DNA from 2 places in the Streptomyces sp. NPDC046303 genome. Region 2 is predicted to be linked to the other one. Evidence: riboswitches for the same ligand, from Rfam matches in the RefSeq annotation. Region 2 holds a riboswitch; the other holds the start of a gene.
What was found. Region 2 has a riboswitch for S-adenosylmethionine ahead of thrC (threonine synthase). Riboswitches for the same ligand answer to the same signal wherever they lie in the genome.
Positions count from the first base shown of each region.

Region 1: linked by a shared signal. The riboswitch ahead of ACZ6I1_RS14210 (aminotransferase class V-fold PLP-dependent enzyme) and the one ahead of thrC (threonine synthase) in region 2 are both predicted to bind S-adenosylmethionine.

Region 1 is NZ_JBVJFA010000011.1:81,852-85,249, reverse strand. Features, by position in the region: gene trpD (anthranilate phosphoribosyltransferase) at 1-942, shown strand, start outside; SAM riboswitch class IV at 1,027-1,143, shown strand; gene ACZ6I1_RS14210 (aminotransferase class V-fold PLP-dependent enzyme) at 1,362-2,762, shown strand; gene ACZ6I1_RS14205 (hypothetical protein) at 2,776-3,381, shown strand.
Region 2 is NZ_JBVJFA010000013.1:94,101-97,498, forward strand. Features, by position in the region: gene ACZ6I1_RS15880 (MoaD/ThiS family protein) at 1-198, opposite strand, end outside; gene thrC (threonine synthase) at 235-1,533, opposite strand; SAM riboswitch class I at 1,527-1,678, opposite strand; gene ACZ6I1_RS15890 (glucosyl-3-phosphoglycerate synthase) at 1,864-2,814, shown strand; gene ACZ6I1_RS15895 (alpha,alpha-trehalose-phosphate synthase (UDP-forming)) at 2,861-3,398, shown strand, end outside.

The DNA of each region.
Region 1 (3,398 bases), on a different contig from region 2:
ATCATGCGCGGCGAGGCCACCGACGCCCAGATCGCCGGCTTCGCGGTCGCGCTGCGGGCCAAGGGGGAGACGGTCGCGGAGATCAACGGCCTGGTCCGGGCCATGTACGCGCACGCCAACCTCATCGAGGTGCCGGGCCGGACGGTGGACATCGTCGGCACGGGCGGCGACGGGGCCAAGACGGTGAACATCTCCACGATGTCGGCGATCGTCGTGGCCGGTACGGGCGCCAAGGTGGTCAAGCACGGCAACCGGGCCGCCTCCTCCGCGAGCGGCTCCTCGGACGTGCTGGAGAAGCTCGGCGTCAACCTGGACCTCACCCCGGCGCGGGTGGCGGAGGTCGTGGAGGAGGCCGGCATCACCTTCTGCTTCGCCGTGAAGTTCCACCCGGCGCTGCGGCACGTGGCCGCGGCCCGCAAGGAACTGGGCATCCGCACCACCTTCAACTTCCTCGGCCCGCTCACCAACCCGGCCCAGGTCCGCGCCCAGGCCACTGGCGTCGCGGACCCCCGGGTGGCCCCGATCGTGGCCGGCGTCCTCGCCGACCGCGGCTCCTCGGCGCTCGTCTTCCGCGGCGACGACGGCCTGGACGAGCTGACCACCACCGCCACCTCGCGGGTGTGGTGGGTCCGCGACGGCGAGGTGGCCGAGCAGCCCTTCGACCCCCGTGACGTGGGCATCCCCCTGGTCGACGTGTCGCAGCTGCGCGGCGCGGACGCCTCGTACAACGCCGACATCGCCCGCCGCCTGCTCGCCGGCGAGACGGGCCCGGTCCGGGACGCGGTGCTGCTGAACTCGGCGGCGGCCCTGGTGGCGCTGGACCCGGGCACGGGCAGCCTGGAGGAGCAGATCGCGGCCGGGATCGCCCGTGCGGCGGAGTCCGTCGACTCGGGCGCGGCCCGGGCGGCACTGGAGCGGTGGGTGGCGGCCAGCAACGCCTGACCCCGCGCTTTTCGGTCAAGGCCCCGGTCCGGATGCTGGACCGGGGCCTTGCGCGTGCGGGATCTTGTGGCAGGATGCTGACCAGGTCACGAGTGACAGCGTTTAGGCCCCGGCTTGCTGTCCGGCAACCCTCCTTCCGTGGCGGGGTGCCCCGGGTGATGACCAGGTCGTAGGCAGCAAGGCCTACGGCAAGCGCGGATCCCTCGACACCAGGGGTCCTGGTCTCTCGAGGAGCGTTTTCCGTGAGCAAGCGAATGCGATAGGGCGACTCCGCCCCTTCTTCACCCCTCGGACAGGGTCGTTTCGGCGTACCCCCGTTCAGCTCCGAGGACTTCCCGTACCCCGCCGCACGGCGCCGCGCCGTGGCCGCGTACGGGCACACCGAAGCCATTCACCCCTGCCTGCCGGGAGATTCCGCCATGTCCGCATCCCTGACTGCCGTCGCCACCGCCACCGCCGCCGCCGTGACCACCGACACCGTCGACCTCGCCTGTGCCGGGCCGCTGCCGGTCCTCGGCCGGGACGTCACCGTCCCGCTCGTCACCGGCGGCGAGGTCGCCTACGCGGCCCTCGACTACGCGGCCAGCGCCCCCGCGCTCCAGCGGGTCTGGGACGACGTGGCCGCGTACGCCCCGTACTACGGCAGCGTCCACCGCGGCGCCGGCTACCTCTCGCAGCTCTCCACCGACCTCTTCGAGCAGAGCCGGGTCACGGTCGCCGAGTTCCTGGACTGCCGCCCCACCGATCAGGTGGTCTTCACCCGGTCCACCACCGACTCCCTGAACCTGCTCGCGGCCGTCCTCCCGGCCGGCTGCCAGGTCTTCGTCTTCGAGACCGAGCACCACGCCTCGCTGCTGCCGTGGACGGACGCGCAGGTCACCTACCTCAACGCGCCCCGCACCCCGGACGAGGCCGTCGCCACCCTGGAGCGGGCGCTCGCCGACCGCGACCCCTACGGCCCGGCCCTGGTCTGCGTCACCGGCGCCTCCAACGTCACCGGTGAGCTGTGGCCGGTCAAGGAGCTCGCCGCCGCCGCGCACGCCCACGGCGCGCGGATCGTCCTGGACGCCGCCCAGCTGGCCCCGCACCACCCCGTCTCGGTCCGGGACCTCGACGTGGACTGGGTCGCCTTCTCCGGCCACAAGCTCTACGCCCCCTTCGGCTCGGGCGTCCTCGCCGGCCGCGCGGACTGGCTCCAGGAGGCGGAGCCGTACCTGGCCGGCGGCGGTGCCTCCCGCACGGTCGCCCGCCGCGCGGACGGCGGCGTGGACGTCGAGTGGCACACCACCGCCGCCCGCCACGAGGCCGGCTCCCCGAACGTCATCGGCGTCTACGCGATCGCCTCCGCCTGCCGGGCCCTCCGGGAAGCCGGGTTCGAGAACCTGGTGGCCCGCGAGCAGCACCTCATCGCGAAGGTCCGCGAGGGCCTGGCCGACGTTCCGGCGGTCCGCGTCCTCTCGCTGTTCGGCGACGAAGCCCCGCGCGTCGGCGTCATCTCGTTCGTCGTGGACGGCTGGAACAGCTCCCACTTCGCGGCCGCGCTGTCCGCGGAGTACGGGATCGGCGTCCGCGACGGCCTGTTCTGCGCCCACCCGCTGGTCCGCACCCTGCTGGGCAGCGAGCCGCAGGCCCAGGGCGCATGCGGAGCCCCCGAGGCGGCCCCGGGCGCCCCCTCACTCAACGCGGTCCGCGTCAGCTTCGGCGCCGGCACCCCCGACGAGCACGTGGACCGCTTCGTCCGCGCGGTACGCGAACTCGTCGCGGACGGCGCGAAGTGGCAGTACCGCACCGAGGACGGCCGCTGCGTCCCGGCCGTCTGACAGTCTGCGGACCATGACCTACTGGGACCCGATACCGACCGTCCGCGCCGTGGCGGGCACGCACCTGCCCCACTGGGGGCCGGGCACCCGTCCGCCGGTGTCCGACTGGAGCAGGGGGTCGGCGAGCACGTGCGAGCCCGACCAGTGGAGCGAGCGCAACTGGCGCAACGTACCCGGTCCGTTCTACGGCGCCGGCACGGACACCTGCTGGACCGGCCACGACTGCGCGCCCGCGAACGTGATGTACGACGGCGAGCACAACCAGGAGTTCGTCTACCGGCAGCCCCGCGACGAGCAGGAGACCTACGCGGTCCTCTGCGCCGCGGAGTGCGACCCGATGTGCGGCTACGCGGGTGACGGGGACCTGCGCTGGACGCCCGAGCTGGTCCGGGACTGGTGGCGCGACCGGGGAGGGGTGCGGGAGTGGGCCGTGGCCCTGGACCGCCGCTGGTCGGCGTCGGAGAGCGTCTACGAGCGGGAGGCCTCGGCGGGGGCCCGCGCGTTCACCGCCCACATCGACCGCGGCCTCGAGGAATACCTGCGCGACTACCTCTTCTGGCTCTCGGAGGGCCGCCCCGCCCGGCCCGGCGAGCGCCTGCCGGAGCTGGCCGGCGTATGACCGATGGGCGGGACCGG
Region 2 (3,398 bases):
CACGTCGTCGTCGTTGACGTAGACGTTCACGAAGCGGCGCAGCTTGCCCTGGTCGTCGAGGACGCGGGCGGCGATGCCCGGGTGGTTCTTCTCCAGGGACTCGATGACCTCGGCGAGGGTCGCGCCCTCGGCGGGGACCTCGGCCTGACCGCCGGTGTAGGTGCGCAGGATGGTGGGGATGCGGACGTTGACGCTCATGGCGCTACTGCCTTTCCGGTAGGACAGGGGGGAGGGTCAGGCCAGGCCGGCGGCGCGGAACGCGTCCAGGCTCGGGCGGATGGTGGCGGTCTGCCCGCTGTCCGCGGCCACCGCCTCCAGGGTCTTGAGGCCGTCTCCGGTGTTCAGGACGACGGTGGTCAGCGCCGGGTCGAGCTGCCCGTTCTCGATGAGCTTCTTCGTCACGCCGACGGTCACGCCGCCCGCGGTCTCGGCGAAGATGCCCTCGGTCTGCGCGAGGATCTTGATGGCCTCGACGACCTGCTCGTCGGTGACGTCCTCGACGAAGCCGCCGGTGCGCCGCGCGATGTCCAGGACGTACGGGCCGTCCGCCGGGTTGCCGATGGCCAGGGACTTGGCGATGGTGTTCGGCTTCTGCGGGCGGACCACGTCGTGACCGGCCTTGAAGGCGGTCGACACCGGGGAGCAGCCCTCGGCCTGGGCGCCGAAGATCTTGTACGGCTTGTCCTCGACGAGGCCGAGCTTGATCAGCTCCTGCAGGCCCTTGTCGATCTTCGTCAGCTGCGAGCCGGACGCGATCGGGATGACGATCTGGTCGGGCAGCTGCCAGCCGAGCTGCTCGCAGATCTCGTACGCCAGGGTCTTGGAGCCCTCGCCGTAGTACGGGCGCAGGTTGACGTTGACGAAGCCCCAGCCCTCGCCCAGCGGGTCGCCGATGAGCTCGGAGCAGAAGCGGTTCACGTCGTCGTAGTTGCCCTCGATGCCGACGAGGTCGCCACCGTAGACACCGGCCATGACGACCTTGCCCTGCTCCAGGTCGTGCGGGATGAACACGCAGGAGCGGAATCCGGCCCGGGCGGCCGCGGCGCCGACGGCGCCGGCCAGGTTGCCGGTGGAGGAGCAGGACAGGGTGGTGAAGCCGAAGGCGCGGGCCGCCTCGACGGCGATGGCCACCACGCGGTCCTTGAAGGAGTGCGTCGGGTTGCCGGAGTCGTCCTTGACGTAGAGCTTGCCGGTGACGCCGAGCTCCTTGGCCAGGTTCTGCGCGTCCACGAGCTTGGTGAAGCCCGGGTTCAGGCTGGGCTTGGAGGCCACGTCCGCGGGGACCGGCAGCAGCGGCGCGTAACGCCAGATGTTGTTCGGGCCGGCCTCGATCGCGGCGCGCAGGGCCTCGGGGTCACCGGTGGGAAGGTCGTAGGCCACTTCCAGCGGTCCGAAACACTCGGCGCACGCGAAGATCGGGCCGAGTTCGAAGCGGGTACCGCACTCACGGCACGAGAGGCCGGTGGCAGGTCCGAGATCGACAGAGGTGGCAACAGTCTGTGCAGCCATGATGGCGAGGCCCTTTCTCCTCATCTTCCCCATGGCGCACTTCGCCATGAGACGGAATTGGCACCTTCCCTAGCCGGGGCCCCGCGGGATGCTTGTCGCATCGCGAGAACCGACTGGAGGGTTGCCGGGGCTTCAACGGGCCGTGTCCCTCTGCCCCTCTGGATGAGCGGTATGGCACCGGCACACGCGCTCTGTGGCGCGCCGGTGCGTTTGTGCGCGAGGACCCCCGGCATGCGGTGGTCCTTCGCGTTGTTCAAGACTGTAACCGAAGGCCCGGGCGGTTGAGACAGGCGTCCGAACCGCGAGATGGATCACTTTTCGGTCAATCCGACCAAGCCGCAAGGAGTGCTCAGAGTGCTGGAAGAGGTGGAGCGCTGGCTGGCCGACCGCTCCTGGTCCGCCGCCGACCGACCGCTCGACCAGCTGCTGGAGCGGAAACGGGCAGCTGGGACCACGGTCAGCGTGGTGCTGCCGGCGCTCGACGAGGAGGCGACGGTCGGCGCGATCGTCGAGGTGATCCGGCGCGAGCTGATCGAGGGACTGCCGCTTCCCCTGGTGGACGAGCTGATCGTGATCGACTCGGGCTCCAGCGACGCTACGGCGGACGTGGCGGCGAAGGCCGGTGCGCACGTGGTGCACCGCGACGACATCCTGCCGCGGATCCCGGCGCTCCCCGGCAAGGGCGAGGTGCTGTGGCGCTCCCTGCTGGCCGCCACCGGGGACGTCATCTGCTTCGTCGACGCCGATCTGCGGGACTTCTCGGCCGCCTTCGTCTCCGGGATCGTGGGGCCGCTGCTGACCGATCCGGACGTGCAGTTCGTCAAGGCCATGTACGACCGCCCGCTCGGCGACGCCCCCGGGCAGGGCGGCCGGGTCACGGAGCTGGTGGCCCGCCCGCTGCTCAACCTGCACTGGCCGCAGCTGGCCGGCTTCGTCCAGCCGCTGGGCGGCGAGTACGCCGTGCGCCGCTCCCTGCTGGAACGCCTGCCGTTCCCCGTCGGGTACGGCGTCGAGCTCGGCCTGCTGGTGGACGCGCTGCACACGGTCGGGCTGGACGCGCTGGCCCAGGTGGACGTGGGCGTACGGGTCCACCGCCACCAGGACGGGCAGGCGCTGGGCCGGATGGCCGCGGCGATCTACCGCACCGCGCAGCTGCGGCTCTCTCGGGGCCATCTGGTACGGCCGGAGCTGACGCAGTTCGAGCGGGGGCCGGACGGGTTCGTGCCGCACACGTACCCGGTGGACACCGAGGAGAGGCCGCCGATGCTGGGCATCGAGGAGTACGCCCTGCGCCGCGCGGCCTGACGGCTTCGGAAGTTTGCGCGAGGCCGGGCCGGGCTAGGTTCGCGACATGGCTGCATCTCAGGTACTCGTCGCCGCCAACCGCGGCCCGCTCTCGTACTCCCTCGACACCGACGGCACGCTCAGCGCCCGGCGCGGCGGGGGCGGCCTCGTCTCCGGGCTCTCCGCGGCCCTCGCCGAGCAGCCGGAGGCGCTGTGGATCTGCGCGGCCCTGTCGGACGCGGACCGGGAGGCGGTCCGGCGGGGGATCGCGGAGCCAGGCGTCCGGATGCTGGACATCGATCCCACGATGTACGACGACGCGTACAACGGCATCGCGAACTCGGTGCTGTGGTTCACCCACCACCACCTGTACGACGTCCCGCGCGAGCCGGTCTTCGACGCGGAGTTCCGCCGGCGCTGGGCTTCGTACACCGCGTACAACCAGGCCTTCGCGCAGGCCCTGGCCGAGGAGGCGGGGCAGGGGGCGCACGTCCTCGTGCAGGACTACCAGCTGGCGCTGGTCCCGGGTGCGCTGCGCGAGCTGCGGCCCGACCTGCGGATCGGGCACTTCACGCACACGCCGTGGGCGGCGAAGCCGTTCCTGG